4 regions of the Bradyrhizobium sp. MI1.4 genome follow, and region 3 is predicted to be linked to each of the others. Evidence: predicted binding sites of a transcription regulator. Region 3 holds the regulator's gene; each other region holds the start of a gene.

Region 1 (7,958 bases), on a different contig from region 3:
CGCGATCGCCGGCAGCTTCCACAGCGGCACCTCGAGCCGGCTCAGAATCTCCCGCGAAGAAGCATGCCGCAGCCCCTCGATATCCTCGTCCGCGACGCGGCGGAAGCCGAAGCGATCGGCGACGTCGTTGATGGTGCGCAGGAACCACGGAAAGCTGTCGGCCAGCGTGCCGTCGAGATCAAAGATGGCGAGGGAGTAGGGCATGGAGACGAAGCTACACCGCTAGGCTTTCCACACGGTTTCCTCGGTCCATCCGAGTTGGTCGAATTCGGTGGCCCTGAGCGGCGCCTCTCCCTCGGCGAAGAACTCGTCAAGCTGAGGCGGCGCGACGCTCGTTTCGGACAGCATGGCGTGCGCTTGTCCGCGGTGATGAATTTGATGCTGGAACAGATGCATGAGCAGTCGGTCGCGGCGTTCGGTCTGGACCCGCGTGTCGCGGTTGATCCGCACAATGCCGTTGAGAATCTCGGGCGTCAGTCCATCGCAGACGGCAATCAAGCGCTTGTCGATCGCGGCCTGCGCAGCCTTCAACGCGGCAAGGGAGGGGTGCGGCACCTCGTTCTTCCAAGCCGCCGGTCCTAGCCATCCGCCCTCCAGTGCATCGACATAGAAGAGGTCGATGACATGGATGTGGTTCAGCGTGCGTTGCAGGCTCGGAAAGAAGCCGGTCCGCTCGGCTTCGAAGTCGGCCTGAGACAGCGCCGCGCAAGCGGTGAGCAGCCGGTGGTTTGCCCAAGCATTATTGTGGGCGAACGCACGATAGGTTTGCACAAGTCCGGCAGGCAAACTCAGTCTCCCTCAGACAATGTGTCGGCCGCTCCCGCGGCGTAACCTACTCGGCCGCCTCGCTCGCCGCGCGTCTCCGCTTCGGCTTCCGAGCCTTCGCCAGCACCGGCGCCAGGAACTTCCCCGTATAGCTCCGCGGCGCTTTTGCGATGTCCTCTGGCGGGCCCCAGGCGACGATCTCGCCGCCGCCATCGCCGCCTTCGGGGCCGAGGTCGATGACCCAGTCGGCGGTCTTGATCACTTCGAGATTGTGCTCGATGACGACGACCGTGTTGCCCTGCGCGACCAGCTCGTGCAGCACCTCCAACAGCTTCTTGACGTCGTGGAAATGCAACCCGGTGGTCGGCTCGTCCAGGATGTAGAGCGTGCGGCCGGTGGCGCGCTTTGACAGCTCTTTTGCGAGCTTGACGCGCTGGGCTTCGCCGCCCGAGAGCGTCGTGGCCTGCTGGCCGACATGGATGTAGTCGAGGCCGACGCGATGCAGCGTCTGGAACGTCTCGCGTACACGTGGGACCGCCTTGAAGAACTCGGCCGCTTCCTCGACGGTCATGTCGAGCACGTCGGCGATGCTCTTGCCCTTGAATAGGACCTCCAGCGTCTCGCGGTTGTAGCGCTTGCCCTTGCAGACGTCGCAGGTGACGTAGACGTCGGGCAAGAAGTGCATCTCGATCTTGATGACGCCGTCGCCCTGGCAGGCCTCGCAGCGGCCGCCCTTGACGTTGAAGGAGAACCGGCCGGGCTCGTAGCCGCGCGCTTTCGACTCGGGCAGGCCGGCGAACCATTCGCGGATCGGCGTGAAGGCACCGGTATAGGTCGCGGGGTTGGAGCGCGGCGTGCGACCGATCGGCGACTGGTCGATGTCGATGATCTTGTCGATGTGCTCGAGGCCCTCGATGCGGTCGTGCGGCGCGGCGCCTTCGCTGGCATTGTTCAGCTTGCGGGCGATCGCCTTGTAGAGCGTGTCGATCAGCAGCGTCGACTTGCCGCCGCCGGAGACGCCGGTGACGCAGGTGAACAGGCCGAGCGGAATTTCGGCCGTAACGTTCTTGAGGTTATTGCCGCGCGCGTTGACCACCTTGATGGTGCGGCGATGGTTCGGCGGGCGCCGCTCGGGCACCTCGACCTCGAGCTCGCCGGTGAGATATTTGCCCGTCAGCGAGTTGGGGTTGCGCATGATCTCGGCGGGCGTGCCTTCGGCGATGATGTTGCCGCCATGCATGCCGGCGCCGGGGCCGATGTCGAGCACGTGGTCGGCGAGCAGGATCGCGTCCTCGTCGTGCTCGACCACGATCACGGTGTTGCCGAGGTCACGAAGTCTCTTGAGCGTGTCGAGCAGGCGCGCGTTGTCGCGCTGGTGCAAGCCGATCGAGGGCTCGTCGAGCACGTAGAGCACGCCTGTCAGGCCCGAGCCGATCTGCGAAGCCAGCCGGATGCGCTGGCTCTCGCCGCCGGACAGCGTGCCGGAGGAGCGGGAGAGTGTGAGGTAGTTGAGGCCGACATCGAGCAGGAAGGTAAGGCGCTCGCGGATCTCCTTGAGGATGCGGCCGGCGATCTCGTTCTGCTGAGTGTTCAGCGCCTCCGGCACGGTCTCGAACCACGCGCCGGCGCCCTTCACCGACATCTCGGAGATGTCGCCGATATGCTTGCCGCCGATGTTGACGCAGAGCGCCTCGGGCTTGAGCCGAAAACCGTGGCACGCCTCGCAGGGTACGTCGTGGAAATACTTCGCCAGCTCCTCGCGCGCCCACTCGCTCTCGGTCTCGCGATAGCGGCGGTTGATGTTGGTGATGACGCCCTCGAACGGCTTCTTGGTGTCGTAGGAGCGGACGCCGTCCTCGTAGGAGAACTTGATCTCGTCCTCGCCGGAGCCATGGAGGATCGCGTTCTGCGTCTTCTTGGGCAGATCCTTCCATTTGGTGGTCAGCGTGAACTTGTAGTGCTTGCCGAGCGCAGTCAGCGTCTGAATGTAATAGGGCGACGAAGACTTGGCCCAGGGCGCGATCGCGCCCTTGCCAATGGCGAGCTCCTTGTCGGGAATGACGAGGTCTTCGTCGACATGCTGCTCGACGCCGAGGCCGCCGCACGCGGGACAGGCGCCATAGGGGTTGTTGAACGAGAACAGCCGGGGCTCGATCTCGGGGATGGTGAAGCCGGACACCGGGCAGGCGAACTTTTCCGAGAACAGCATGCGCTCGGGTCCGCTCTTGTCGTGGATCTTTGCGGTCTTCTTCTTCTCTTCCGCGAGTGCTGCCGCAGCCGGCGCATCCGCGAATTCGATGACGGCGAGGCCCTCGGCAAGTTTCAGCGCGGTCTCGAAACTTTCGGCGAGGCGCTGGCCGATGTCGGGGCGCACCACGATGCGATCGACGACGACGTCGATGTCGTGCGGGAATTTCTTGTCGAGAACAGGGGCTTCGGCGAGCTCGTGGAAGGCGCCGTCGATCTTGACGCGCTGAAAGCCCTTCTTGAGCCATTCGGCAAGCTCTTTGCGGTACTCGCCCTTGCGGCCGCGCACGACCGGCGCGAGCAGATAGAGGCGCGAGCCCTCGGGCAGCGCCAGCACGCGATCGACCATCTGCGAGACGATCTGGCTCTCGATCGGCAGGCCGGTGGCGGGCGAATAGGGCACGCCGACGCGCGCCCACAGCAGGCGCATGTAGTCGTAGATTTCGGTCACCGTGCCGACGGTGGAGCGCGGGTTCTTCGACGTCGTCTTCTGCTCGATCGAGATCGCCGGCGACAGGCCGTCGATCTGGTCGACGTCGGGCTTCTGCATCATCTCCAGGAACTGGCGGGCGTAGGCAGACAGCGATTCGACGTAGCGGCGCTGGCCTTCGGCGTAGATGGTGTCGAACGCGAGCGAGGATTTGCCGGAGCCCGACAGCCCCGTGAACACCACCAGCTTGTCGCGGGGAATCTCGACATCGACGTTCTTGAGATTGTGCTCGCGCGCGCCACGGATGGTAATTGCGCGCAGGTTTGATCCCACGTTCTGCTGTTGGCGCTTCGCCTTGATCACTTCATCCATCCGGGTTGCCCTCAAGGAATCCCAAAGGCGCGCGATCGCGCCAACAAAAAAGGCGCGCTTCGCCCGGAACCGGGATCGGCGCCGATGGGGTTGTCAGCGAACGTAGGAAGAACGGAGACGGATTTCCAGTGGGACTTGCGAATCGTCAACGGATTGTTGGCGCACTGGCGGCATCTGGCAGGAGCAGGGTGGAACTGCGCGGCAACGTGCCCGACAAAACAAAAAGGCCGGCACAAGGCCGGCCTTTCGTAACGCGGATGGCGTTGGGGCTAAGTACTGAACTCAGTACTTGGCGACCACCGGGCCCCCGAAGTGATAGTTCACGCCGACCTGCACGGTGTGAAACTCGAGCGTGCCGGAGGGCAGGGCGCCCGAGAAGTAGGTCTCGCCGCCGAGGCTGCGAAAGAGGTACTCGCCCTTGACCGACCACTGCGGAGCGAAGAACGCTTCGACGCCCGCACCGACGGTCCAGCCGGAGTGCCACTTGCTGTCGGAAACGGTCACGCCGAGCGCGCTGACGCTGAGCTTGTTGTCGATCCAGGCGTAACCACCGGTGCCGTAGAACAGGACGTTGTTGACGGCGTAGCCGATGCGGCCGCGCACGGTTCCCATCGCATCGGTTTTGGAGCTGAGGGTGGTGCTGACGAGGCCGAAGCCGGGGACGGCAACGGGGCCGGTGACCGACGCGCTGACATCAGCCCAGGAACCATCGGCCTCGACGCCGAGCACGACATTGCCGGTCTGCCAGTTGTAGCCGGCAGTACCGCCGACGAAGCCGCCCTTCATCTTCGGGTCGGTCGAGGAATTTTCCCAAGCGCCGCCACCGACGATACCGAGGTAGAAGCCGGTCCAGTTGTAGACCGAAGCCATGGCCACGGGGGCCTTGGTGTAGGGGCGCGCCGCGAGATCAGCGGCCGAAGCCGGGGCAGCGAGAGCGAACAAACAGGCCGAAGCCAACAAAACCTTTTTCATTTTCAACTAATCCCAGTCCCAGTTTCTGATTGTGCCTTCCAAGATAGGGAAGGGCATCGGACTCACTTGCCCAACTGATGCCGTACTTACACCAGTGAAGCCGCAAGTTGTGTCACTCAAAAGCAACAACGGTCGGAAAACGGAACGGTTATTGACCGATTAATATCGGAGGACTGCACAGCAAAAGGCCGGCGCAAGGCCGGCCTTCGAAGTGCGATATGTCCAGCGCGATCAGTACCTTGCGATGGCCGGACCGCCCCAGCGATAGTTCAAGCGGACCAGGCCCATGTCTACGTCCTGGCGAATCCGGTCGCTGCCGAATACCGCACCCGCGGGCGTTGTGAAGCCGATCGTGCGATCGCCAAGGAAGATGTGGTCGTACTCAAAGCCCAGCGACCAGTTCGGGGCGAAGCCGAATTCCAGACCGGCCCCGACCGTGCCACCCCAGCGAGTCTCCCGGGCCGAAGCCAACAGCGCGCCCGCGCCGGGCGTACCCGCAGCAGCGTAGATGTCGTACTTGTCACCGACGACGGCGGCGCCGCCCTTCACGTAAAGCAGCACGTTGTTCCAGGCGTAACCGACCTGACCGGTGATGAGACCGAAAGCGTCGATGCGGGAACGGTTGCGATCACCCGTCACCAAAGCGGTACCAGGGAAGAGGGTGCTCACGTTGTCGCCCCGGAAGTCAGCCCAGTTGCCCTGGCCTTCCAGACCGAACACCCAATTGGCGGACTGCCAGCGATAGCCGATCTGGCCGCCGACGGTGCCCCCTGTTGCATTGTGACAGCCTTCGCCGACGAGAACGCCGGTCGCGGGCGTGACGAAGTCCCAGCACTTGTGGCTGGAGCCACCGCCGCCGTTGATGCCGATGTAGAAGCCGCTCCAGTCGTAGATGGCGGCAACCGCCGGCGGCGGGGCTTTGGTGTAGGGACGCGCGGCCATGTCCGCCGCGCTTGCGGGAGCCGACAAGCCCATCGCCACTGCACCGATTGCACAAATAAGAAGCTTATTCATTGCCAGTCTCCCCAGGTTTCGTCCGCTTCTTATGTCCCCGAAGCGGCTGATCAGGCGCGAGGGCCCATATGAACTAAGTCCGAGGCAACCGTAGCTCTACGGAGCGGCAGAGTCCGTCTCCCAAATGCAACAAGACCGGGGCAGTGCGAGTACCCATAACTTGCTGAATGTTAAGTTCTTTCTTCCATTTTTGGGAACCTACAAAGGTTCCAATCGACGTGTGCCTTTCCGCAACACATGTGGCCGATCGATCCCACGCCTTCAGATCTGTCTTCGCCAAGAACAAATCTGGAACGAACCGGAGGTCGATGCTATATGTGGGGATAACCGGAGGGGTGACGGCCTGATCGTCGTCCGCAAGTGTTCGGCGAGCGTATAGGGTCGCCTCAACAGGCACGGCGGAACGCGGGAGCGGACCGGCCTTCTTGAATTCAGTGGCATTCGGAGCGGAGAGCGGAGATGGCGGGAAGCGTCAACAAGGTCATTCTGGTTGGAAATCTCGGCAAGGATCCTGAAATCCGCCGCACCCAGGACGGGCGGCCGATCGCCAATCTGAGCGTCGCGACCTCGGAGACGTGGCGCGACAAGGCGACTGGCGAGCGCAAGGAAAAGACCGAGTGGCACCGCGTCGTGATCTTCAATGAAGGGCTCTGCAAGGTCGCCGAACAGTATCTGAAGAAGGGCGCCAAGATTTACGTCGAGGGTGCGCTCCAGACCCGCAAATGGACCGACCAGAGCGGTGTCGAAAAGTACTCGACCGAAGTCGTGCTCCAGGGGTTCAACTCGACCTTGACGATGCTGGACGGTCGTAGCGGCGGTGGCGGAGGCGGCAGCTTCGGCGACGAGCCGGGCGGCGATTTCGGCTCCTCCGGTCCGGTCAGCAGCGCGCCGCGGCGCCCTGTTGCCGCCGGCGGCGGTGGCCGCAACAGCGACATGGACGACGATATCCCGTTCTGAGCGATTCCGCTCCAAGAACGCGGCGCCTGATGCGGACGCGCCGGCCGGATGGGCGGCGCTTCTCATCTCATGTCAGAACATCCCACTAATCGACAGGACGGGCTCGGCATTTCCGGGCCCGCTTCATGTTTGGGGTGAGCTCGGATTGCGGCTTGGCAAACGCGCCGACGCGGCAAGCTCACCGCGCGGTTTTCCACGCGTGAGCGGCGATTTTGCAAGGCCGATGCGAGTGCTGTCCGAGACACCGCTCGCAAGGGCTTAAGTTGTTGGAAAAATAGGCGGAAAAAGCGCTTCCCAGAACGCCGCGAGGGTGGTTATCAGAGGCTCGATGCGCTATATGATTCCCAGATAAAACCTCACCGGATTTCCCCTTGGCTGACGACGACGACAAGCCCGGCGACCAGCCGGCGCAACCCTCGGATATTCGCCCCGTCTCCATCTTCGAGGAGATGAAGAAGTCCTATCTCGACTACGCCATGAGCGTGATCGTGGCGCGGGCGCTGCCTGACGCCCGCGATGGCCTGAAGCCGGTGCATCGCCGCATCCTGTACTCGATGAACGAGCAGGGGCACACGCCGGACAAGAAGTACGTCAAGTCCGCCCGCGTGGTCGGTGACGTCATCGGTAAATATCATCCGCATGGCGACCAGTCGATCTACGACGCCATGGTCCGGATGGCGCAGGACTTCTCCATGCGCGTGCCGCTGATCGACGGCCAGGGCAATTTCGGCTCGGTCGACGGCGATCCCCCGGCTGCCTATCGTTATACCGAAGCCCGATTGACGAAGGCGGCGCTGGCTCTGCTGGCCGACATCGACAAGGACACGGTCGACTTCCAGCCGAACTACGACAACAACGAGACCGAACCGTCGGTCTTGCCAGCCAAGTTCCCGAACCTTCTCGTCAACGGCGCCGGCGGCATCGCGGTCGGCATGGCGACCAACATCCCGCCGCACAATCTCGGCGAGGTCATCGACGCCTGCGTCGCGCTGATCGACAACCCCGCGCTCACCATCGACGAGCTCATCAACATCGTGCCGGGACCGGACTTCCCGACCGGCGGCGTCATCCTCGGACGGCAGGGCATCCGCGCCGCCTATCACCTCGGCCGCGGCTCGGTCATGATGCGCGGCAAGGTCGCGATCGAGACCATCCGCAAGGAGCGCGAGGCGATCATCATCACCGAGATTCCCTACCAGGT
Region 2 (7,958 bases), on a different contig from region 3:
GATCACCGCCCCATCGAGCGGCAGTCCCTTGCCGTAGAGCCGGACCAGCTTGCCGCGGCCGGTCTCGTCGGGCAGCGGCACTTCGATGGCTTGATCGATGCGGCCGGGACGACCCGCGAGAGCTCCCTCGAGGTCCTCCGGCCGATTGGTGGTCAGGACGAACAGGATGTCGGCATCTTCCTTCAGCCCGTCCATCTCGTTGAGCAGCTTGTTCAGCATGGATTCCTCACACGGCCCCATGTCATCGCGGTCACGGGCGATGAGATCGACATCCTCGATCACCACCATCGACGGCTGGAGCAGCCGTGCCAGGCTCATATAGGCGCCGAGCAAACCGATCTGCTCGGCCGTGATGATCAGCGTCGTATGCCCGGGCAAATGCGTTGCCAGATAGCGGATCGTGTGGGTCTTGCCGGTGCCCGGCGGCCCGTACAGCAAGATGCCTTTGCGTGTCGATTGGCCCAGCCGGCGCAATTGGTCTCGGGTGTTGACGAAGGTCAGAACGTTGCGATCGAGCAGCCGCAGGGTCTGCTCCGGCAGGATCACCTCGTCGCGCGTGACCTGCGGCAAGCGATGCACCGTGATGCCGCGCGAGCGACCGCGATAGTCGGAATCGGCATCGAGCGACAGGATCTTGCCGCGATAGGTCCGCGCAGCCTGTACGGCTTCTTCCAATTCACTGAAGCATTGCTGGACGAGAGCCGCGCCTGCGGAACCTGAGGGTACCAGGATTTCGATCCGAATTCCGGGCTCGCGACTGTATTCGCGGTGTGCGCAGAGCAAAACCGCATAGCGGAGATGATCCTGCTCACACAGCCACAGCCCGTTATCCAGACACTTGACCGGGCTCTTCTCGCCTACGTCGACGTCGGAATATTGCAGCGGGGCAATCGCGATCGCATAGCGGCCCTCCTTGAGCAGTCGTGGAATCGACAGCGTTTCGTAGCGCTGCTCCTCGTTCAGTCCCACCAGCCGGATGGCCTTGCCGAAGAGCCGGTCGACGGCGGCCTGGAGATCGACCCGCATGTGGCCAGGAAACTGGCGGATCGTGGTCACGAGTTTGCTGCGCGCGGTGCTGGCAAGGTGCCAATCGAGAACGTCGCAAGCAAAGTCGAAATCTTCCTCTTGTTCGTTCGAGGGTTCATCCGCCGCACGCATGCAGTCGCTGCACAGCCAGACCGTTCGGTCGCCGATACGAACGTCGGTCTGTCCCTCAGGCTTGCCACAGAGTTCGCAAGGAGTCTTGACCGCCTCTAGCGTGACCTGCAGTTGGTGGCCGGCCAATTCGATGGATTGTTGCGCAGATTTGAAAAGGGCTTCGGCAACCGATTGCGGGTAAGGTCCGCAAACCGCTTTTTCCTTCTGCTCGATCTGGGTGATCAGCGCGGTCGCTTCACGGTCTGATTTGCCGAAAACCTGCCGAAGCAGATCCATCACGAATTGGTCCGGCGTATCATCGTCATTATGAATTACGAGCTGGGTCGGCTGGTTCTCGCCACGCATACTGTTCATCACGAAAGGTCTCCGGGACAATCTATGATTGAATAGAACGAATAGAGAACATAAAAGGAAGCGGCCGTCAAGCGTGACGGCGGCGGCTAATTGCGATTGGTGGGTGAGGTCCTGGTGCGCCGGGGCGGCCCTGTTCCTCGACGACTGCCGCGGCACATGTCCAGCTGCCGTCCTTTGACAATCTGATCCGCCTCGATTATCTATTTCGCATGCGAAATAAAGACGCGGGCGCGAGACACCATCGGTTGATCTACCTGTTGAGCGTGGCGCAGCGGCGCGTGCAGCGCTGGATGGCGGCGCAGCCTTCGAGCGAGGTCACGCCGGCGCAAGCGGGGCTGCTGTTCATCCTCGGCAAGCAGAACGGCGTCCTGATGGGTGAGGTGGGCGCGGCGCTCGACATGGGGCCGGCCGGCATCTCGGGGCTGGTCGACCGTACGGCGGCGGCTAAACTGGTCGAGCGGCGCGCGGATCACGAGGATGGTCGCGCCTGGCGCGTCTGGCTGACGCCGAAGGGGCGGACGGCACTGGCGCAGGCGAAGGCCAGCGCGGCACAGGTCAACGCGGCGTTGACGGACGGATTCACCAGTGCGGAGATCGATATCGTCGCGCGCTGGCTGACCAGCATTCAGGACAAGTTTCCAAGACAGCTTTCAACAGAGCTTTCTAGAGATCCATAGGAATAGAGGAGAGACCCATGACCGAGCACGTCCGGATCCGGAACGACGGCGGAATTCTCACGCTCACGCTGGCACGCCCCGACAAGAAGAATGCGCTGACGGATGCGATGTACGGCAAGCTCGCCGATGCCATCGAATCAGCCGAGCACGATCCGTCGGTCCGCGTGATCCTGATCCGCGGCGAAGGCGACATGTTTACCGCCGGCAACGATGTCGGCGAGTTCGCGGCGGTCGCGGCGGGCAAGTCGGAAGGAAGCCGCAACGTCGTGCGCTTCATCCAGTCGCTGGCGCGCTGCTCCCGGCCCTTGGTGGCCGCGGTGCAGGGCCGCGCCGTCGGCGTCGGCACCACGATGCTGCTGCATTGCGACCTCGTCGTGCTTGCCGCCAACGCGCAATTGTCGACGCCCTTCGTCAGCCTCGCACTGGTGCCGGAAGCAGCTTCCAGCCTGCTGATGCCGGCGCGCATCGGCTATGCGCGGGCCTACGAGATGTTCGCGCTGGGCGAGACGGTGCCGGCCAAATCCGCGCTGGAATGGGGGCTCGCCAACCGCGTCGTGCCGCTCGACAAGCTCGATGCCGAGGCGCTCGCGCTGGCGCAGCGTCTTGCCCGTCAGCCGGCCGGCGCACTCACCGCCACCAAGAAGCTGATGCGCAACGGCGAGACGCTGGTCGCGCAGATGAATGCCGAAGGCGAGCAGTTCGGGCTGCGCCTGCGCACCGCTGAGGCGCGCGAGGCCTTCACGGCGTTCGCGGAACGCCGCCCGCCGGATTTCACCAAGGTTGCGTGATATCCGGGACTGCGCTGAGGCTCGTCGGGCCGGAAACTCACGCCCATTCGATTAAAACCTTAACGGAACATTGGCATGTCGCGGGCAAGGTGGCGCTCGAAAGAATAGGCCCCCCGACCCAGGCCCCCGACACCATGGCAATGTTTAAGAAATCGGTAAGTTCGCTCCTTCTGACCTTGATGGCCCTGCTGGCTGCGGGTGCGCTGGCCTCCACGGCGATCCAGATGGTTGGGGCGTTCGGCCGCTATAGCGACAGCCTCGAGACCGCGCGGCTTGCCGCGGCCGACAAGGCGATCTTCCATGGCGTGCTGGCGCTGCGCAACAATCGCGGCGATGCCCAGAGCGCGATCCTCGGCGAGGATGATCCGCGAGCAAAACTCGAGGCGGCGGAGAAGGCCGAGCAGGGCGGCTATGACGCCATCGGCGCCGCGCTCGCCACCGTCGATTTCGCCCGCCGCGACGAACTCGCCGGCACATTGAAGCAGGGCTGGAGCGCCGCCGCGCCGCAATTCCAGCTGTTCTACGACGAGGCCAAGCGCCCGCGCGCCGAACGCAAGATCGAGCGGACCAACTCCTGGTATGATGCCGTCACCAAGGTGATCGAAACGGCCAACCTCGCCTCCACCGCGGTGTCGAACCGTGCCTGGATGAATGACCCTTTCATCGCCCGCATGATCCAGGTCCGGCGCTTCGCCTGGCAGGTGCGCGACCGTTATGGGATCCATTGTTCGTCGCTTCGCTCCAACGTCAACAGCAGCAAGCCGCTCGACGACGCTCAGAAGCGGTCAGTGGCGCAATGGGATGGCACGATCGCCTCCGGTTGGGCGGGCATGGCCGAGTTGCTGGCCGCGCCCGGCGTCGCGGCGGAGCTGGTGACGGCAGCGGCGGACGCGAAGGCCAAGACCGACGGTGCCCTCAAGCAGATCGGCGACCTCACCAAGAATTTCGACGGCAGCGGTAAGCCCGCGATGCCCGCCGCGGAATGGAATACGCTGTGTCAGTCACCCTTTGCGTCCATCGTCGCGGTGGCCAACAAGGCGCTCGACCAGTCAATCGTCCGGGCGGAAACGGTGCAGGCCAAGGCGCTCACCAATCTCGTCGTGCAGTCGCTCGCGTTCCTGCTCGCGCTCGCCGTGACCCTGACCGGCGTGTACGTGGTGCGCAATCGCCTGATGCGCCCGGTGCGCGCCATCCTGGACGCGATCGCCAAGATCAGCGCCCGCGACTACGCGACGCCCGTCCCGCAATCCAGGTATCCCGACGAGTTCGGCACCATGGCGGCCGCACTCGAAAGCCTGCGCGAGAGCGCGGCGACCGCGGAACGCCTGGGCCAGGAGCGCGAATCGCAGCAGGCGCTCCAGCTCGCCCGCTCCGGCACCGTCGATGCGGCCTGCCGCAGTTTCGACGACACCGTGCAAGCCGTCATTCACAGCGTTGCGGCGTCGACCAAGGAGCTCGATGCCACCGCGACGGACGTCCGCTCACTGGTTTCGGAATCGAGCAGCCAGACCGCGGCGGTCTCCTCCTCCGCCGAGCAGGCCACCAACAATCTCGAGACCATCGCAGCGGCGACCGAAGAACTCTCGGCGTCCGTCGGCGAGATCTCCGCGCAGGTGCAGGCCAGCGCCCGCGAGGCCCGCGAAGCCGTGTCGCAGGCAGCGCAGACCAATGCGACGGTCGAAATCCTCGATCAGACCGCTGGCCGCATAGGCGAGGTCGTGAAGATGATCAACGCCATCGCAGGGCAGACCAATCTCCTGGCGTTGAACGCCACCATCGAAGCCGCGCGCGCGGGCGAGGCCGGCCGCGGCTTCGCCGTGGTCGCCGGCGAGGTCAAGAGCCTCGCTTCGCAGACGGCGACGGCGACGGAAGAAATCTCCCGCCAGGTCGCGGAGATCCAGGGCGCGACGGGCCAGGCGGTCGCGGCCATCCGCGCGATCGGCGGCGCGATCAGCGGCATCGACGAAAAGATGACGGCGATCGCGGCAGCGGTCGAACAGCAGCGTGCGGCCACCACCGAGATCTCCCGCAACTTCCAGCAGGCCGCGCAGGGAACCCGCGAGGTCACCGACACCATCGGCAGCGTCGCCAGGCTGAACCAGGAGACGGGCAATGCCGGTTCGGTCCTGTCGGTGTCCGTGACGAAAATGTCCGCCGACGCCGATCGTCTCCGCGTCGCGGTCGAGGGCTTTTTGGGCGCGGTGAGGACCGCATAGCTTCGACAATCTTCCGTCCTTACGTCGCGCGATCGGCATTGCCGCCGATGCGCGCGGCGGGTACATCTGTGGCGCTGTGCGAGCGTCGCGGCAGATGTAAGAGATATCAGGGATGGAGAGTTCGATGCCGGTCACGCCCCACCACAAGGCCCAGCGCCCCTATCGCGGCGTGTTCCCGGTCGCACCCACCATCTTCGACGAGCGCGGCGAACTCGACCTTGAGGGACAGCGTCGCTGCATCGATTTCATGATTGACGCAGGCTCGAACGGTCTGTGCATTCTCGCCAATTTCTCCGAGCAGTTCGTGCTCACGGATGCCGAGCGCGAGACCGTGATGCATGCGGTGCTGGAGCATGTCGCGGGCCGCGTTCCCGTGATCGTCACCACCACGCATTTCAGCTCGGCCGTCTGCGCCGCGCGCAGCCGGCAGGCCGAGGCGGCCGGTGCCGCCATGGTCATGGTGATGCCGCCCTATCACGGCGCCACCTTCCGCGTGCCCGAAAAAGGCGTCGTCGAATTCTTCAAGGTGCTGTCGGGCGCGATCAAGATTCCGATCATGATCCAGGATGCGCCTGTCGCCGGCACCCCCCTGTCGGTTGAGCTGCTCGCGCGGCTGGCGCGCGATTTCGCCAACATCCGCTATTTCAAGATCGAGGTGCCGGGCGCGGCTGCAAAGCTGCGCAGCCTGATCGACGCCGGCGGCAGCGATATCGAGGGTCCCTGGGACGGCGAGGAAGCGATCACGCTGCTCGCCGATCTCGATGCCGGCGCCACCGGCGCGATGACCGGCGGCGGCTATCCCGACGGCATCCGCCAGATCGTCGATCCTTATTTCGCCGGCAAGCGTGAAGAGGCCAAAGCCGCCTACGAACGCTGGCTGCCGCTGATCAACTACGAAAACCGCCAATGCGGCCTGATCGCCTGCAAGGCGATGATGCAGGCCGGCGGCGTGATCAAGTCGGACACGGTGCGGCATCCGCTCCAGCCGTTGCACCCGGCGACGCGGGCCGGGCTGCTGGAGTTGGCCAAGGAGCGCGATGCGCTGGCGTTGAGGTGGGGGAAGTAGCGCAACGCTGTCGGGGGGGGCGGGGGGCGGGGGGGGCGGCGGGGGGGGGGGGGGGGCCGCCCCCCCCCCCCCCCCCCCCCCAAAGGGGGTGGGGGGGGGGGGGAAAAGGGGGGGGGGGGGGGGGGGGGGTGCGCGCGGCGGCGGGGGGGGGGGGGGGGGGGGGGGGGCGCCCCCCCCCCGCGCGGCGCGCCCCCCCCCCCCCCCCCCCCCCCCACGCTGAGTGTGAGGTGCGCACCCTGGCCTGATCCCGCCAGCTTCCATCTGGCTGAAGGCGTCGAATTAACGCGGTTCGGGCGGTTTCCCGCAGCCCGGCGATGACATATTGTACGCTCGCCAACCTGGCCCGCGGAGCAACTCAAGACATCGCGCAACAGCTCTTCATTATGCCGCTATTCCGAACCAGGTTGGTGCGAACCAACGAAACAGGGAGGCAGTGCCATGACGATGAGGCCGGATCCCACCTTTCACGCATCGCCCAAGCTTGCGATGGAAGCTCCTGCGGAGAACTTTGCCTACACGTTGCTGCTCAGTCCGGATTTCTCGAAACCGGATGCTCTCGCGGTGATCGACGCCAAGCCGGGATCGCCGACCTACAGCCAGATCGTCCACACCGTGACGATGCCCAACAAGGGCGATGAGTTTCATCACTTCGGTTGGAATGCCTGCTCCTCCGCCTTGTCGCCGCTCACTGGGCATGCCTTCATCGAGCGGCGCTATCTCATCATCCCCGGGCTGCGCTCGTCGCGGATTTACATCATCGATACCAAGCCCGATCCGACCAAAGCCAAAATCCACAAGATCATGGAGCCCGAGGAAGTCTTCAAAAAGACCGGCTATTCGCGGCCGCACACCATCCATTGCGGGCCGGACGGCGTCTATGTGAGCACGCTCGGCGGCGGCGGCAAGGACGGCACCAACGGGCCTCCAGGCGTCTTCATCATGGATTGCGAGACGTTCGAGGTCCTTGGACGATGGGAGATCGACCGCGGTCCGCAGACGCTGCACTATGATTTCTGGTGGAACCTGCCGCGCGACTACATGGTGACGAGCGAATGGGCATTGCCGCCGCAGTTCGAGAACGGGATCGTCCCGGAAGATCTGCTGGCGAACAAATATGGCCATCGTCTCCACTTCTGGGATCTCCGCGCCCGTCGCAACGTGCAGACCATCGACCTCGGCGCCAATCATCAGATGGCGCTGGAGGTACGGCCGGCGCACGATCCGGTTCGCGAATACGGCTTTGTAGGCGTTGTGGTCGACACCACGAATCTCGAAGCCTCGATCTGGACCTGGTGGCGCGAAGGCGGAAAATTCCATGCGGAGAAGACGGCGACGATCCCGCCCGAGCCTGCGCCAAAGGAGAAGCTCCCGCCGCTGCTTCAGGGCTTTGGCGCCGTGCCGCCGCTGGTGACCGACATCGACCTGTCGATGGATGATCGTTTTCTCTATGTCTCGTGCTGGGGCACGGGTGAAATGCGCCAGTACGACGTGAGTGATCCGCGAAAGCCGAAGCTTGCGGGCTCGGTTCACATCGGCGGCATCGCGCGCCGCACCCCCCATCCGAACGGCAAGGCATTTGCGGCCGGTCCGCAGATGGTCGAGATCAGCCGGGACGGCAGGCGGGTGTACTGGACCAATTCGCTCTATTCCACCTGGGATGACCAGTTCTATCCCGATGGCGTTCCGGGTTTGGAAGTCA
Region 3 (7,958 bases):
TCACCGGGCGGCGCGATGCGATCACCACGCCCGTCAACGATGCGATGTTCATCTCCGGCCTCGGCCACGTGCTCTCGATCTCCGGTTATCACATGGCCGTCGTTGCCGGCGTCGTGTTCTTCGCGGTGCGCGCGCTGCTCGCTCTGATCCCCGGATTGGCGGCCGGCTTCGCCATCAAGAAATGGTCGGCCGCCGCCGCGCTGGTCGCCGCTGCGTTCTACCTGCTGCTGTCGGGCGCGGAGGTCGCCACGCAAAGGTCGTTCTTCATGACGGCGGTGGTGCTGATCGCGGTGATGGTCGATCGCCGCGCCATCACCTTCCGCACGCTTGCTGTGGCTGCGCTGATCGTGCTGGCGGTCGCGCCGGAAGCGCTGGTGCATCCGAGTTTTCAGATGTCGTTTGCGGCAACGCTCGGCTTGGTCGCACTGGTGCAGATCGGCATGCCCAATTTGTTTGCCTCGCCGGACAATTCGGCGACTGCGCGCATTGCGATGTGGGGTGGGCGCGAGATTGCGATGCTGTTCATGGCTTCGCTGATTGCGGGACTTGCGACGACGCCCTATGCCGCCTTTCATTTCCACCGTGTCACGCCGTTCGGCGTGCTCGCCAATCTCGGCGCGATGCCGGTGGTCTCTGCGCTGGTGATGCCGGCGGGGCTGTTGGGGCTGCTTGCTGCGCCGTTCGGGCTGGACAGCGTGTTCTGGTGGCTGATGGGGATTGGCATCGAGTGGATGGTCGCGGTCTCGCGCTGGGTCGCGGCCTTGCCGGGCGCGGTGGGCCGCATCCCGGCGTTCGGGATCGCGCCGCTGATCGCGGCGAGCCTGGGAATCATTGTGCTCGGCTTGTTGCGCACGCCGCTGCGCTGGTCCGGCGCCCTGGTGCTGCTGGCAGCGATCCTCTGGGGACTGTCGGCGCGGCAGCCCGACATTCTGATTGCCGGGGATGGCGCCAGCGTCGCGGTGCGGGGCAGGGACGGATATCTGCACCTGATCAGGACGAACAAGGACAGCTTTCTGCTCAAGGAATGGCTCGCTGCCGACGCCGATCCGCGCGATGCGGGCAGAGCCTCGCTTGCCGATGGCGTGTCCTGCGACGAATCCGGCTGCGTGACGCCACTGGCCGACGGGAGGCTGGTCGCGCTGGCACTGCGCGTCGACGCTCTCGCGGACGATTGCAGTCGGGCCGCGCTGGTGGTGACGACTCGTCCCGCACCGCCTGATTGCGCGGCGATGGTGGTCGATCGGCAGCGGCTCGCCAGCCAGAGCGCGCTGGCGCTGACGCAGCGTGGTGACGGTTTTGTGGTTCAGGCAGTGAGGGCGAGAGGCACGAGCCGCCCCTGGTTGCCGGCCGGCGCCGGCGAGGGTGATTTCGACGGCAGCCTCGCGCCAAAGTCGACCGCGCCTCGCATCAAGGACGCAACGCCGGCGGACACCGACCTGCAAGCCGACGATTGATCTGATGGTGCGGAGCAACGCAGTGGTTCGGTGCGTCCGTTCGGATTAGCGGGGTGCAAACCACACCATCTCGCCGGCCACGGCCGGCGATGGCGATTTAATCCTGACCTCCGACTTCGTAGCCGGAGGGCGGCTCTGTCAGCCGATCGGCAGGTGCGTGACGGTCGGCTGCCTGTCGGCGGTGATCTGCGCCTTGTGCTCGCGCTCGGTGACCGACTGAGTCACCGGCAGTTGCAGCACCGTCGCGCGCTGGCCTTCGACGAGCTGCGTCACCAGCACGTATTTGCCGTCGGGGAATTCGATCGCATCATGATGGCGGTCGGGAACGTGCGGATCGATCTTGCCGAACTTGCCCACGCGGGAATTGATGGTGCGCGTCCAGATCCAGCGATTGTCGTAGCGGACGTCGTCGGCGAAGGCGAGCTCCGTCCCCGGCAGCAGGCAGACGGCAACAGACGGATCGGCTGCAGAGGCGAAGCCGCGCGTCGAGGTGCCGCGGAAGCTTGTCGTGACGATCGTCTCGCCGACTTCGGCGGGGCGCGACGCGACGGCATGTAGGCTGTAGTCACACATCGGGTGCTCCTCATGCTGGGATAGCAACCCGCGTCTCTTATCGAGGCGCAGGCCTCTATCAGAGTGGAAGCACGAACGCTCTGCTTGGTTGTGGGCAAATCTGCGGCTGGCTTCCGCAAGCCGCGATCACATTATCTTTCCCGAATTCAATAGGAACAAAGCTCGCCGCGATGCATTCGGGAGGCGCGTACGCGAACATTGCCAACTTGGCTGCAACGGCCGAACTTGACCGCTGGTCGCTGTTTCCTCGAACAACCGAGCCGCGAAGCGGTGCTGCTTGAAGCGGTGCTGCTTCGTCGGCGTGGCGAGGAGCCAGCGTTGGAGGAGGGGCCGGATAGTCTGTGCAGAACCAGAAAGGCTATCCAGCCGGAGCGGACGATGATCCGCTCCAATCTCTGACCGGCGATGTCGATCGGAAGCGCGCGAGGCGCCAAGCACCTCCGGCATGAAGTGCTTCCGATATGAAGTACTGCCGATAGAAAGACTCCCGGTATCAGTACTTCCGGTAAAGCCCGATCAGCTTGCCCTGAATCTTCACCCGGTTGGGCGGCAGGATGCGGACCTCATAGGCCGCGTTGGCGGGCTCGAGCGCGATCGAGGCGCCGCGACGGCGGAAGCGCTTCAGTGTCGCTTCCTCGTCGTCGATCAGCGCCACCACGATGTCGCCGGTATCGGCGCTCTCGTTGCGCTGGATCAGGGCCATGTCGCCGTCGAGAATGCCGGCTTCGACCATCGAGTCGCCGCGCACTTCCAGCGCGTAATGCTCGCCCGAGCCGAGCATGTCAGGCGGTACGCTGATAGTATGGCTGCGGGTCTGCAACGCCTCGATCGGCGTGCCGGCCGCGATGCGGCCCATCACCGGCACCGCGACGGGACGTTCGCCCTCGTCAGCGGGCAGGCTCGCGCTCGCACGCACCTTGCCGAGATTGCCCTCGATGACGCTCGGCGTGAAGCCGCGGCGGCTGCCAGCGGCTGCCTGGAGCTCCGGCAGCTTGATGACTTCAATCGCACGGGCGCGGTTGGGCAGGCGTCGGATGAAGCCACGCTCCTCGAGCGCCGTGATCAGGCGATGGATGCCCGACTTCGAGCGCAGATCGAGCGCATCCTTCATCTCGTCGAAGGAGGGCGGCACGCCGCTTTCCTTCAGACGTTCACTGATGAACCGCAGAAGCTCGTATTGTTTGCGCGTTAACATCTCGACCAAAGTCCCCCGGTTGATGTCGTCCGATTCCGAGACGCTGAATTCGGCCATAAGCCGCTGCATGCTCGAAACAAATCATGAACAGACACTATATGTTCGATACATGTTCCGCAACTGCTTAATTTACCGTGAACAGAGCAAAGTGCGCGGAACGCGCGTTGCGGGGGCGCTCAGACGGGGAGCCGCAACACTTCGCAAGCCGTGCCGGCTTCGGCCTTCGGCGCGAATGGTGCGCGGACGAGAAGTACCTGTGCTGCAGCGAGATTCGCAAGCAGCGAAGAGTCCTGATGATTGACGGGAACAACGACGCGTGTGCCATCGTCACGCTCCTCAAGATGCGCGCGCAGATAGTCCTCGCGCTGGTCGTTGGCGCCGACGTCGCGGCCGAGCACGGCGCGTTCACGGCGATGGTGAATCACTGAACGGCCCGACAGGGCGCGAATCAGCGGCACCATGAACAGGAAAGCGCACACGTAGGACGATACGGGATTGCCCGGCAGGCCGATCACACCCATTGCGCCGAGTCGCCCGTGCATCATCGGCTTGCCTGGCCGCATCGCGATCTTCCAGAACGCCATCGCGATGCCTTCGTCCCGCAGTGCCTGCTGGACCAGATCGTGGTCGCCGACCGATGCGCCGCCGGTCGTGATCAGGACGTCGGCGCCGCTCTCGCGGGCGCGGCGGATGCCGGCGGTGGTGGCCTCGAGCGTGTCGGCGGCAATACCGAGGTCGATGGTCTCGGCGCCCTCGCTGCGGGCGAGCGCGTGCAGGGCGTAGCCGTTGGAATAGACGATCTGGCCGTGGCCGGGCGTGGTGCCCGGCATCACCAGCTCGTCGCCGGTGGCGAGAATCGCGACCTTCGGACGCCTGACAACGGCAAGGTGCGGATGATTCATCCCGGCGGCGAGCGCGAGGTCTCGCTCGGTCAGACGGCTTCCCTTGCGCAGGAGCACGTCGCCCTCGCGGAAATCGACGCCGGCGGGGCGGATGTGCCGGCCGGCGATCGCGGCTTCCTTGATCGTGATGCGCTTGCCGGCGGCGACCGTGTCCTCCTGGATCACGACGGCGTCCGCGCCAAAGGGAACGACGCCGCCGGTGAAGATCCGCACGGCCTCGCCGGCTCCGACCGTCCCCTCGAACGGTCGGCCCGCTGCGACTTCGCCGATGACGGTGAGCTCCGAATCGATCGTCGCGGCATCGGCCGCGCGCACCGCGTAGCCGTCCATCGCCGACATCGCTTGCGGCGGCTGCGTGCGCCGCGCCACGACGTCACGCGCGAGCACGCGATGGTAGGCCTCGTCGAGGGAAATCATTTCTTCCGGCAGCGGCTCTGCACCCGCCAGCACCGCGGCAAGCGCGTCAGAAACCGGCATCAAGGCCACGGCGAAAACTCCTGCTCGGCACGTTCGGGCGAATGTTCCGCACGTCTTCTAGCCGAGCGCAGGCGCAGAGGCAAAAGCGGCTGAGCAGGCACAGTCATCCCGCCCCTTCACATTGTTCCGGAAGGCAGGATCAAGCGCGTCGCGGCATGATCCGAAGGAGGTCACAGATCGGCAGGAGAGTGGTCATGGAAGCGACGAAAATCATGGCAAGGCGAGAACGCGCCATGGCCTGAATCGATCAGCTCCCTGCCTGCCCGGGAGTTACGTCGGGCGCCTTGGATCCCTGATCCTTGTCGGGCAGCGGGTCGGCTTGGGATTTCAGGTCGGCGGCCTTGCTCACAAGCTTGGCGGAAAGGTCCGAATCTGAAGTTGTCCTCGCGAATTCAAGAAGAAGAGAGGCCTGCTTGGTGAGGTAGGTTTTGCCCAGCACGATGATGCATCCGTCCGTAGAAGTCCCAACGGACTCTAAGAGTCCGGAAGGCGGTATTCCGTTCCCGGAACTCTGTATAAAAATGCACAAAGTGATCCGGTTCCTCAATTTTTCAAAATTGGTCCGTCGGGCCGTGCCGTCGTGGGTTTCGCGACAACGGACGTCGTCAAATGCCCAATGCCTTCAATGCGTTCCCGACGTCACGCGGCGAGGTCACATGCACCGTCATCAAGCCGCGCGCGCGCGCTCCCTCGATGTTTTCGGCAAGATCGTCGAAGAACACGATGCGCCCGGCGGGCACGCCGATCGCCGCAACGACGTGGTCGAAGGCCTCCGCATCCGGTTTGCGCAGGCCGATGCTGGACGACAAATACAGCTCGCGGAAATGGCCGAGGAGGTCGGCATATTCCCTCGAGAAATGGTCCACGTGCGGCCGGTTGGTGTTGGAGAAAGCATAGAGCGGCATCTGTTTCGCTGCGCGCGGCAGCAGCTCGGCGATGTCAGGCATTTCGCCGGCGAAAATCGCGTTCCAGCCTTCCAGGAATTGCGCGTCCGAAATGCCGATTCCGAGCGAGGCTCGCAATGAGGCGAAATAGTCCTCATCGCTGATCTTCCCCATCTCGTGCAACCGATAGGCTTCGCTGTCCCGCACATAGCGCGCGACGATGGCTTCGGGCTTGCAGCCGGCATGTCCCGCCCAGCAGGCGATCGCCTTGGAGAAATCGATATCGAGCACGACGCGGCCGAGATCGAACAGGAGCGCATCCGCGCTGCCGGGAGAGAGCGATGTCACCTGCGTCCTTTCACTCAGTATCGATACGGCTCGTGGTCGAACAGCGGAAACGCGCTGAACACACTCGGCGCGTTGGTTGCGGTCGCCTGGTGCAGGCAGGATTTGTTGACCTCGGCGAACGAGGTCGCACCCAAGAGGCCGAGGCAGCGCAGCACTTCGTCCTCGAGCAGTTCCAGCATGCGCGCCACGCCGGCTTCGCCGGCCGCCGCCAGCGCCCAGCATTGCAGCCGGCCGATGCCGACGAGGTCGGCGCCCGCCGCGATCGCCTTGACGATGTCGGTGCCGCGACAGACACCGCCATCGACCATGATCTTGGCGCGGCCGTTCACGGCGTCGACGATCTCGGGCAGCACGTGCATGGCGCCGCGACCGTGATCGAGCTGACGGCCGCCATGGTTGGAGACGTAGATCCATTCGACGCCGTGATCGATCGCGATCAGCGCGTCCTCTGGCGTCGCGATGCCCTTGAGGATCAGCGGGATCTTGAACTTGTCCTTGATCATCTTCACCGTCCGCCACTCCAGACCCTTCTGGTAATCGCCCCCGGTGGCGCGCAAGCGGCTCTCGCGAACGTAGCGCTTGGCGATGTCACGTTCGCGGCGGCTGTAGTGGGCGGTGTCGACGGTCAGGCAGAAGGCGGCGTAGGCGTTCTTCTCGGCCCGGCTGACGACGTCGGCGACGAAGGCGTCATCGCCGCGCACATAGAGCTGGTAGAGCCGCAGCGCGTCGGACGCAGCTTCGGCGGTCTTTTCTAGGCCGGGCTCGGACACCGAACTGAGCATGTGCGCCGCACCGAAAGTGCCGCAGGCGCGTGCCACGCTCGCCGCACCATCCGGATCGAAGATCTCGAGCGCGCCGACCGGGGCGAGGACCACGGGCAGGCGCATCTTGCGGCCGAACTGTTCGACCGAACCTGTAACCTTGCGAACATCGCGCAGCACGCGCGGGCGGAAAGCGATCTCGTCCAGCGCCATGCGGTTGCGACGCATCGTGGTCTCGGTCTCGGCCGCGCCGACGATATAGTCCCATGCATTCTGGTTGAGGTTGGCGCGGGCTTTCCGGATGAATTCATGCAGATTCTGGAACGGCTCGGTGCTGGCGCCGAGCTCGACGTTCCTTTCCGGTTGGATGCGGGGTGCTTCGTTCATTGTTATCCTCCCGAGAATTTGAAGCCTTCCCTGATCGCCTAACCCGTCCGGGGCGCCAAAACCATCCTAAAATGGCATGGCTGCGAGGCGCGGGCCGGCCGGCCGACCCCCGTTGCGCACGAACCGGTCCTGCAACGTTGCCGAAAGTTTAGGTCCGGACCAACCGATTTTTACGGTGTACCCGCCGGCGTGGCATCCCGGCCTTGAAGAAACCAGAATGGTATTGTGAGAAGCAGGCTGGATCGCCATTTGCATGGCGGCTCCCAGCCCCACCGAACCGCGAAGCAAAAAGGCCAGCCTATCCATGCGGAAAACCCTGCTGTTTCCACTGGGCGCGCTCACCGGAGCGTGTCTGACCCTTTTGGTAGCCAGTCCGCACGGCGGCGTATGGGCGGCACGGGCGGCAGCGAGCGCGGATGACGCCTATTCCAAGCTCAATCTGTTCGGCGAAGTGTTCGAGCGGGTGAAGGCGAGCTATGTCGAGAAGCCTGACAATGCCAAGCTGATCGAAGGCGCGATCACCGGCATGGTGACCTCGCTCGATCCGCACTCGCGCTACATGAACGACAAGGCCTGGACCGAGATGCAGGAGACCACCTCCGGCGAGTTCGGCGGGCTCGGCATCGAGGTCACGATGGAGGAGGGGCTGGTCAAGGTCGTCTCGCCGATCGACGACACGCCGGCATCCAAGGCCGGCATCATGTCGGGCGACCTCATCAGCAAGATCGACGGCGATGCCGTGCAGGGCATGACGCTCGAGCAGGCCGTCAACAAGATGAAGGGGCCGGTCGAGACCCAGACCAAGCTCACGATCGTGCGCAAGGGCGCCGACGCCCCGCTCGACGTCGCGATCAAGCGCGAGATCATCCATGTGCGTCCCGTGCGCTTCCACGTCGAGAACGGGGATATCGGCTATATCCGCGTCACCTCGTTCAACGAGCAGACCACCGATGGCCTGAAGAAGGCGATCGCATCGA
Region 4 (7,958 bases), on a different contig from region 3:
ACGCGCCACCGCCCTCCCCGTTAGTCATTCCGGAGCTAGGGATCGTGACCAGAAAATACTACGCCGTCGAAGTGGTGCGTCAGATCGAAGAGACCGTGGAGATCATGGTCGAAGCGCCGGATCAGACCGCCGCACATGATGCAGCGCTCGCGCACCTGAAGGCGCGCGGCTCCGAATATCAGTGGCTCAATCCCAAATGCGATCTCATCGTCTGGCGCGAGCGCCAGGTCGATACGCCGGCGATCATCGACGTGTCCGTATCGCCGGACTAGCGGCCGGAACGAGTTTTCCCGCCCCGCGTTGTCAGGTCGAATTCGGTGGTGCTGGCGGCATGTCGCAACGCGGCCGACCAGCTTGAAGAGCCCCGGTCCCCAAGACCGGGGTTTTTCTTTGAGGCGGCCGCACGGAGGCGACTCGATTCGAACGAGGGCCCGAACAGCAAAGCAGCCACCCGGGTGTTATGCCGGGTGGCTGCTTTGAGAACTGTCGACGCTCGCCCCTGTCCGCCTGTTAAACCAGCAAAGTCAGACCGACAAATTGTCGGTCATGCCGGGTGGGACTTCGCCTTGCTTGGTCCGCTCGGCGAGAAGCTCCTTTTCGGCCTCATACCAGAAGGTGTCCATCGTGCCTGCGGGCTCGCCAGCCTCCTTCCAGAGGTGATAGGCCCGATTTCGAATCTCTTCTTCGCTGAGACCAGTCATGTGATTTCTCCCTTTCGGAAGCAAAGCCTGACGACGCCCTAGAGTTCCTTAAGAGAGTTCCTTATTGGTTCAGCACAAGCAAGCAATCATTGCAGCGCTCCGCGAAAAGAAGCCTCCGCAACGAAAACGCGAGCCCTTAGACGGAGTCTTTGGCCACCTTCAGCGGCGAGGCCTTCACCGACTTGCTCGCCGGCTTCGCGGCGAACTGCATCGGCTCCTTGGTGAAGGGATTGACGCCCATGCGGGCTTCGGTCGCCGGCTTGTTCACCACCGACATCTTCACGAAGCCGGGAATGACGAACTCGCCGGACTCGTTGAGCTCCTTGTAGCCGACCGTCGCCATGTACTCGATGACCGACTTCACGTCGTTCTTCGACAGCTGCGTGCCCTCGGCAATTGCATCGATCAACTGAGTCTTCGTCATCTTCGCCATGTCTGAATTTCCTTCTGTGCGCGCGAGCAGGCTTTGCTCAGGACGCGGTCCGACCGCGCAACGCGCTTCTGTTTCATGCCAACTTTCATGAAGTGACGGGGCTTAGAACCCATCGACGCCCAAAACGCAAGCAGGGGTTCTGCGGAGGGCCGGACGCCCCGGCAAAGATGCCGCAGCTTCCGCCGTTTTCGCGTTGAACCATTTTCTCCCCGAGGCGTCTAACTCTTTGAAGTCCCCAAGCTTCACCCCCCATCAGAGAGCCCCGCTTCCCCAGGCGGGGCTTTCGTCTTTGCCTGGACCCGGCCCCGCACTGCCGATCAGGCTGACCCCCGAGGTCTGCGCCCGGCCACCCCGGTGACCGTCACAAGGCAGGTTCTCTTTTCCGGCCATCTCCTGCATAATGCGGCATGGCAAAAACAAAAGTGACCTTCAAAACCGTCCGCATTGCAGACAACGACTGGAAAATCCTGGCGGATTACCCGGACAGCGAACAGCGCGAAATCAAGGGCTTCACCAGCAAGGCAGACGCCGACGACTGGATCAATGGCGACCGCAAGATCGCGTGGCTCCGCTCCCAGGGATACGCCAAGTAAACCGCGCATGAGTCACGCGCGTATCGCGTGACGCCCGTATGGGTATGAGGCGCGCTTCGTCCCTCCCGCTCCATAGGTTCTTTCCGTGCCGGCGCCTTGCCGAGCAAGCGGCAACGCCCGCGCGTCCTATCGGCTGGACGGGAGCGCCTGGTCGATAAACCTTTGGCTGGGCATGCGCCGTTGAGACTTCGGTAACCTAACGCCTCCAAGCTCCTCTTAGTATCGTTGTGTTGGAGTACCCCACAGTGCTGAATTTTAACGAGCTGCGTGAACTCGCGGCCGATGTTCGCGTGTTCGTCGACATTGCCGAAGACAAGGCCGAAGCGCTTCGCGCCGTCATCACAGCCTATGACGTGGTGCTCGCGATCTTCCCGTCGGGAGAGGGCATGGGTCTCCACGTCATCAAGGGCGGCGAGATCCTGGACAGGATTGCAAACTCACGAACCAATACGAGCTACAGCCACACGGCCATTGCGGTTCCCGACCTGGAGCACGCGGAAGTGCTCAAGCACCTGACGGGCCCGGCCGATCAGCGGCTTGCGGCTTAGAGCGTTTTCAAGTTCGCGGGACGAAAACGCGTCACAACAATCTGGAGCAGTTCTGATTCAAGCAGAACCGACAACGCCTCGTTGCAGACGAGAATTTTTGCACTCCAGAACGCCTTGTTTTAGGAACACGGTTTCTGCGCTCCCGTTGGCCCACACAACCAACCAGGAGTTTGAGATGAAGAAGCTCGTCATTGCGACCGCCGCCCTCGGCATCATGTGCGGCTCTGCCTTGGCCCAGACCCAGACCGGCCCCGCCGCGCAGTCCGACAACATGCAGAAGCCCGGCATGACCAACACGGACAAGGGCACGATGAGCAGCGGCACGACCGGCGTGAGCCATGACGGCATGAGCAAGGGCGGAATGGTGAGGCCCGACGCTTCCGGCCAGGGCGGCTCCGGCCCGGGCAGCGACCAGGGCGGTACCAAGACCCGCAGCAACAAGAAGTAAGCCGGTTTCCTGTACGGCTCGCTTCCCGGCCGCGTCGCTTCCACAAGCGGCGCGGCCATTTCATGAGAAGGGTCTTTGGAACCTGTCGAATGCACTCCTCACAATCGTGCGCGCACCGGAACGGTCAGGTCTTGCCGCGAGTTGCCCCATCTCCAGCAAGGAGATCGTCATGAGCGTTGAAGGTAAAGTGAAGGAAGGCGCCGGATTCATCAAAGAAGAGATGAACGAACACGGCAAGTCCCCCGAGAGCCAGAAGAAGGCCCAGGAAGGTCGCGACTTGCGCAACGAAGGCCGGATCGAAGACGGCAAGCCGCCGAAGACGACGAAGCCGGGCACCGGTCACTAGATCGCGTTCGAAACCCCGTTTGGTGAAAGCCGCCCCTGGTCATGTCAGGGGCGGTTTTTCACGTTCATGACCAGCCGATACGTGCCCATGCGATCTTCCGAAGCTGTGATCCTCCGAAGGTGCAGTCCTACAAAAATAGCCGGAGGCTCGAAGCATGCAGGGCGATGGCTGGTAGAACGCTCCGGCTGTTGTATGGTCGAACGTTTCTTGTGAGGGGCTGATGAAGATTGCCATTGTTGTCGCCGGCTTGATCGTTGTTGTTGCCGCCGTTCTCGTGGCGGTACAGCCCGGCTTTCTAAAGCCTGCGTCTATGGCACTCGTGAAGAAGTCCGACATCCTCGGCTTTTCGCCAGGGATGACATTCGACGAAACCAACAAGCTCGTCACGCAACGTCGCTACCGCTGCCGTCAGATTCGCGATTCCTACGTCCTGGAGTGCGCAGTCGACGGCGCCAAGGTCACGATCTTTGCCGACGACGTTGACCCTGGGAATCCTGATCCCAAACATCCCATCTGGCGCGTCATTGCGGAGTTGAACAATCCGGGTCCCCAAGACGCTGCCGTCAAATCGATCTCCGACCAGTTCAACGCCCAGCCAACCAGGGACGCCGGGGACGGATGGATATGGACTGTCGGCCGTGGGCTCAAGCTGAGCTACGACGGCGCCGCCTTGAAGCTGGTGGACGAGGCTGAGGAAATCAGGCGTGGCAAGCAGGAAGCAAAGCGCTAGGGAGCGCGACGCCGGGTGCCCTTCAGTGACGAAACCGGTTGACGGCCAACAGCGGCAGCCATGATCCCAGCACCATGCAGATCGCAATGGCTGCGACTAGGACGTATTTCAGGGGATGTTGCGAGGACGCGAGCGAACCTTCGAGGTGAAGGTATGGCAGCATCGCCTCCACGGCCATCCCGATCAGGGCAACCGCAACCAGCCCGCCAACCGCCGAAGCGAACAGGTTGACGATCCATCCGATCGCGCCGCGCTCGTTCGACCAAGCCTCGTAGATCGCGACAGCCAGCATCACGAGCACAAAGACCAGCATGAAGCTCATCGAGCCGCCGACGCTCGCCTTCGACCCGAAGATTTCCACCAGCAGCATGGCCGCCACCGCGAGCAGTGTGATCGCCTTCACGACTTTCCTCTTTGGTGTCTCAGCACATAGGCCGCGAAGCCAATTCCGATGCCGAGCAGGCTTTGCAGCATGGCGGTTGGTCGCGCCGGGCTTCGCCGGGGTTCAACAAATTGCACTCGGAGAACTGCAGGACCGCCGCGCAGTGACGACCGAAGGCCGGGGACCGATCTATGCAGCTTGCCTATTGGAAAGCCGCTCGAACGCCGTGATGGCCCGGTTGGCCAGCATGAGGCGTCTGTGCTCGCCCTTGCGGACCATCTCTTCGACGGCGGCCGAGAGAAAGCGGCTGGTGAACGGCGCGTCGCTGACTTGTCCGGTGCGCTCCAGATAATCCCAGGCGATCTGCACGGAATGTTCGATGAGATGGGACAGGTTCTCGCTCATGCAGAACCTACGCTTGGCGGGAGCGCTTGTTCCGCGCTGGCCAGTAGGTCGGTTCTTCATGGCAGATCTCGAGACGTTCAATTTCCGCACGTTTTCGACTGACGAACAAATGAGGAACGACAAGCGCGCGCCGACGTTAGGTGGAAAAGGAGAGATCGCGATGGCTGACAAGACAGCTGACAACACCGGGGACAACACACAAAAGGATCCGAAGGATTGGGTTTCCGGCGACGACCCGATGACCGGCGCCCAGGAATCCTACCTCAAGACCCTCGCCGAGCAGGCGCACAAGCCCCTCCCCAAGAAGGATCTGACCAAGGCAGAGGCGTCAGAGCTGATCGACACGATGCGGCAAAAGGCCGGGCTCGAGAAGTAGACAGCGGGCATGTACGCCCCGCCCCTGCGAGACGGAAGAACATGACTCACCGATGATCAGAAGTGACGCGGGAAGGTTGCAGGCGTTCGGCCAACGCTGCATTCACAAACGTTGAGCGCGCTGCATTTCGTCGGGCACAGACAGCGTCGATTGAGCGCACGATCCCGCAATGTCGATTCCACAACTTCAATGCCGGGATCGGGGCCTGTCGCTTTGCGAGCCGGGCACTCATCCTGCTTTGCCTTGCTTCACGTCATGTACGATGTCACCGATGGTGCTTCCCACGACAATCGCGGCAACAACAGGCCAACCGGCGGCTACCATAAGGATGGCCCCGTAGCGCATGTCTTCGCCGGGCCGTTTGTAACTGTCTCGGCCCGAGAACAGGAGCACCGCGATCAGGCAGCCAACTGCGTATCGTCTAAACCATTTCACGACGAGAGACCTTCGTTTACGGGCATTCGTCGCCTCGAACTCCGTCGTGGTTCATGATGCCGGCCGTCCGGCCGCTCGCCGGCAGGCGAAATTTCAGACGATCACGCAAGGCGCGTCAGGCGCCTTGCATGACCTGCTGCCGCTCATTTTCTTGAGCGCGCTGAGCATCGGCTCCGCGCCGAGCTCAGTTCTGTCACTTCGGCAGATCGCGGATTGCCAGCTTGATGACTGTAAGGACAACGAAAGCGGGCGCCCCGTAAACGATGGCGTTCACGGCCCAAGTGATGGCGACGCCCAAGAAAACGGAACTGCCGACAGCTCCCCAGAAAAGGTAAGCTGCGGATATACCCGGCATCTCCCATGCCATCACAGGGGTGGAGTAGTCGGTTAGCTGCTCCATGACGAGCAGCACCGTCGAGACGAGGGCCCCGATTGCCAGTGCGACGGTGAGAACGGATTTCATTGTCTTCAAAGGCCCAACAGCGCCATCACGATCGGAATCATAAAAAAGGCTGCCAGGCCGAGGAGGCCTCCTACGGCAATCTTCACCCAACGCCGTTGAATTTTCGGCTCGAGCCATGTCGCCAGTTTGACCCAGAGCGCATACGCCCATCCGGCAACAATCGAGCGGATAAGTGCAAACAGAAGCTCGCCTAGAATATTGGCCATAGCGGTTAGTCGCGTCAGTTCCGCGGGGAGTTCATCTGCCAACGGCTAAACAACCCCGTGTCCCCCGTGAGTGAGGTGGCCCAGTTCTGCGATTTGCGTCACGTTCTGAGGACCCGGTTAGCGCTGTGGGGCTTCGTGAAGGGCTCGTTTTCTAGCGCTTGAGCAATGCCATCGCCATTCACGGCGCGCTCGGCGCGGCATCGTGACTGCTGACATCAGGGTGGCAGCAGCGGTGTGCGACGAGCCCCGCGATGCCGCTCAAATCTGCGGTCAACCAAAGGACATGCCATGAAGTTCGCCTCCACTCGCCTGATCGCTACTGACATCAAAATCATGGTTTCGTTCTACGAAATGGTGACCGGATGTTCCGCCGAATGGCTCGCGCCGGTGTTCGCCAAGATCGTGACGCCGGGCGCCAACCTCGCAATCGGCGCAGCCGAGACGGTCACGCTCTGGAAAGAAAACAGTGCCGAGCCCGGCGCGAACCGCACCGCCGGGATCGAGTTTCAGGTTGAAGACATCGATGCGGATTATCAGCGCCTGAAAGACAAGGTTACGCTGGTGCACGAGTTGAAAACGATGCCATGGGGCAACAGGACGTTCCAGTTTCGCGACCCCGAAGGCACCGCGGTATCGCGCTTCATGCCGCCGATCGAGCAGGCCGGACACCGCCTCGCGGCGCAATAGGTCGCGAAAGCAGACCGCCCCGCACACACAGCCAATGGCGCATGTGCGGCACTGGATTTTCGGTGAGAGTGCATTGAAATTTCGCCGGCTGATTTACTTCATCAGCCGGCTTCACCCTCATGCACATGTGCACCCGCCCCCTGCCCCTCCCCGGATTTTCCTGCTATCTCCTACTCCCTTCGGCTCGGCCGAACCAAAAACCCTCCATCCACCCAGGGAGCAACAACCATGCGATACCTCCACACCATGCTGCGCGTGCGCAATCTCGATGTCGCGCTGAAGTTTTACCAGGATGCGCTGGGGCTGAAGGAGGTTCGGCGGATCGAGAACGACAAGGGGCGTTTCACGCTGGTGTTCCTGTGCTCGTCGGACGATCTCGAGGCGCTGAAGAAGCAGCCGCAGACGCGCGGCGCGCCGCTGGTCGAGCTCACCTGGAATTGGGACGAGGAAAAATACGGCGAGGATCGCTTCTTCGGCCATCTCGCCTATGAAGTCGACGACATCTACGCGACCTGCGAGAAGCTGATGAAGGCCGGCGTCACCATCAACCGTCCGCCGCGCGACGGCAACATGGCCTTCGTCCGCTCGCCGGATTTGCACTCGATCGAGCTGTTGCAGAAGGGCGATCCGAAGCCGCCGCAGGAGCCGTGGTCGTCGATGCCCAACATCGGCTATTGGTAGGCCTTTTTGCCGGAACCAGCCCCTCTCCTAAGCGTTCTCTCTTCGATAATGCAATTGGAGGAGGACGCGATGGGACGCGGAATTTTGTTGTGGATGCTGGGCGTGCCGATCCCGGTGATCATCTTGCTGTGGCTGTTCTTCGGCCGCTGATCGCCTGACCAGGCTTTGCCTTGCAATGAAAGCTCCGCCTCGGGCGGAGCTTTTTGCATGCGGACCTTTTGCATGCGGACCTTTTGCATGAGAGGATCGGCGCAATCGCCCGTCGCTCGCCGCAGTGAATTCCGCTATTACCCGCGCCGAAAGAAGCGCCGCGGGAGGATGATGTGCCGGACCAAAAACTGACGATCTGGGGCCGCGCCAATTCGGTCAACGTGCAAAAGGTGCTGTGGTGCCTCACCGAGCTCGGCTTGGCTTACGAGCGCATCGACGCCGGCATGGCGTTCGGCAAGACCCGCGACGCCGACTATCTCGCGATGAATCCCAATGCGCGGATCCCGACGCTGGTTGAGGGCGACTTCACGCTG

Evidence for each region. Region 3 encodes LexA, which represses DNA repair genes until DNA is damaged. Its sites were predicted from a motif close to TGTTCNNNNTGTGTTCNG; they were not measured.
Region 1: the regulator LexA is predicted to act here: its motif matches at 3,911-3,928, upstream of uvrA (excinuclease ABC subunit UvrA).
Region 2: the regulator LexA is predicted to act here: its motif matches at 1,546-1,563, upstream of AC0L23_RS09985 (ATP-dependent Clp protease adaptor ClpS).
Region 4: the regulator LexA is predicted to act here: its motif matches at 4,688-4,705, upstream of AC0L23_RS01080 (DUF3072 domain-containing protein).

What each region holds. Positions count from the first base shown of each region.
Region 1 is NZ_JBVVPP010000031.1:24,222-32,179, forward strand. It holds gene AC0L23_RS26650 (HAD-IA family hydrolase) at 1-204, opposite strand, end outside; gene AC0L23_RS26655 (DinB family protein) at 223-786, opposite strand; gene uvrA (excinuclease ABC subunit UvrA) at 833-3,814, opposite strand; gene AC0L23_RS26665 (outer membrane protein) at 4,097-4,786, opposite strand; gene AC0L23_RS26670 (outer membrane protein) at 5,018-5,800, opposite strand; gene AC0L23_RS26675 (single-stranded DNA-binding protein) at 6,260-6,757, shown strand; gene gyrA (DNA gyrase subunit A) at 7,129-7,958, shown strand, end outside.
Region 2 is NZ_JBVVPP010000006.1:242,353-250,310, reverse strand. It holds gene AC0L23_RS09985 (ATP-dependent Clp protease adaptor ClpS) at 1-1,512, opposite strand, end outside; gene AC0L23_RS09980 (MarR family winged helix-turn-helix transcriptional regulator) at 1,722-2,189, shown strand; gene AC0L23_RS09975 (enoyl-CoA hydratase) at 2,207-2,977, shown strand; gene AC0L23_RS09970 (methyl-accepting chemotaxis protein) at 3,112-5,193, shown strand; gene AC0L23_RS09965 (dihydrodipicolinate synthase family protein) at 5,318-6,259, shown strand; gene AC0L23_RS09960 (hypothetical protein) at 6,247-6,504, shown strand; gene AC0L23_RS09955 (selenium-binding protein SBP56-related protein) at 6,698-7,958, shown strand, end outside.
Region 3 is NZ_JBVVPP010000027.1:8,702-16,659, forward strand. It holds gene AC0L23_RS25070 (ComEC/Rec2 family competence protein) at 1-1,454, shown strand, start outside; gene AC0L23_RS25075 (hypothetical protein) at 1,593-2,027, opposite strand; gene lexA (transcriptional repressor LexA) at 2,521-3,222, opposite strand; gene AC0L23_RS25085 (molybdopterin molybdotransferase MoeA) at 3,399-4,610, opposite strand; gene AC0L23_RS25090 (hypothetical protein) at 4,849-5,040, opposite strand; gene AC0L23_RS25095 (HAD family hydrolase) at 5,207-5,833, opposite strand; gene AC0L23_RS25100 (alpha-hydroxy acid oxidase) at 5,848-6,981, opposite strand; gene AC0L23_RS25105 (S41 family peptidase) at 7,286-7,958, shown strand, end outside.
Region 4 is NZ_JBVVPP010000001.1:218,217-226,174, forward strand. It holds gene AC0L23_RS01030 (hypothetical protein) at 45-272, shown strand; gene AC0L23_RS01035 (DUF2934 domain-containing protein) at 525-701, opposite strand; gene AC0L23_RS01040 (HU family DNA-binding protein) at 838-1,134, opposite strand; gene AC0L23_RS01045 (hypothetical protein) at 1,557-1,727, shown strand; gene AC0L23_RS01050 (hypothetical protein) at 1,973-2,275, shown strand; gene AC0L23_RS01055 (hypothetical protein) at 2,451-2,723, shown strand; gene AC0L23_RS01060 (hypothetical protein) at 2,893-3,069, shown strand; gene AC0L23_RS01065 (hypothetical protein) at 3,290-3,799, shown strand; gene AC0L23_RS01070 (hypothetical protein) at 3,822-4,202, opposite strand; gene AC0L23_RS01075 (hypothetical protein) at 4,371-4,586, opposite strand; gene AC0L23_RS01080 (DUF3072 domain-containing protein) at 4,747-4,962, shown strand; gene AC0L23_RS01085 (hypothetical protein) at 5,591-5,860, opposite strand; gene AC0L23_RS01090 (hypothetical protein) at 5,866-6,066, opposite strand; gene AC0L23_RS01095 (VOC family protein) at 6,355-6,753, shown strand; gene AC0L23_RS01100 (VOC family protein) at 6,982-7,434, shown strand; gene AC0L23_RS01105 (hypothetical protein) at 7,425-7,673, opposite strand; partial or broken gene AC0L23_RS01110 (glutathione S-transferase N-terminal domain-containing protein) at 7,758-7,958, shown strand, end outside.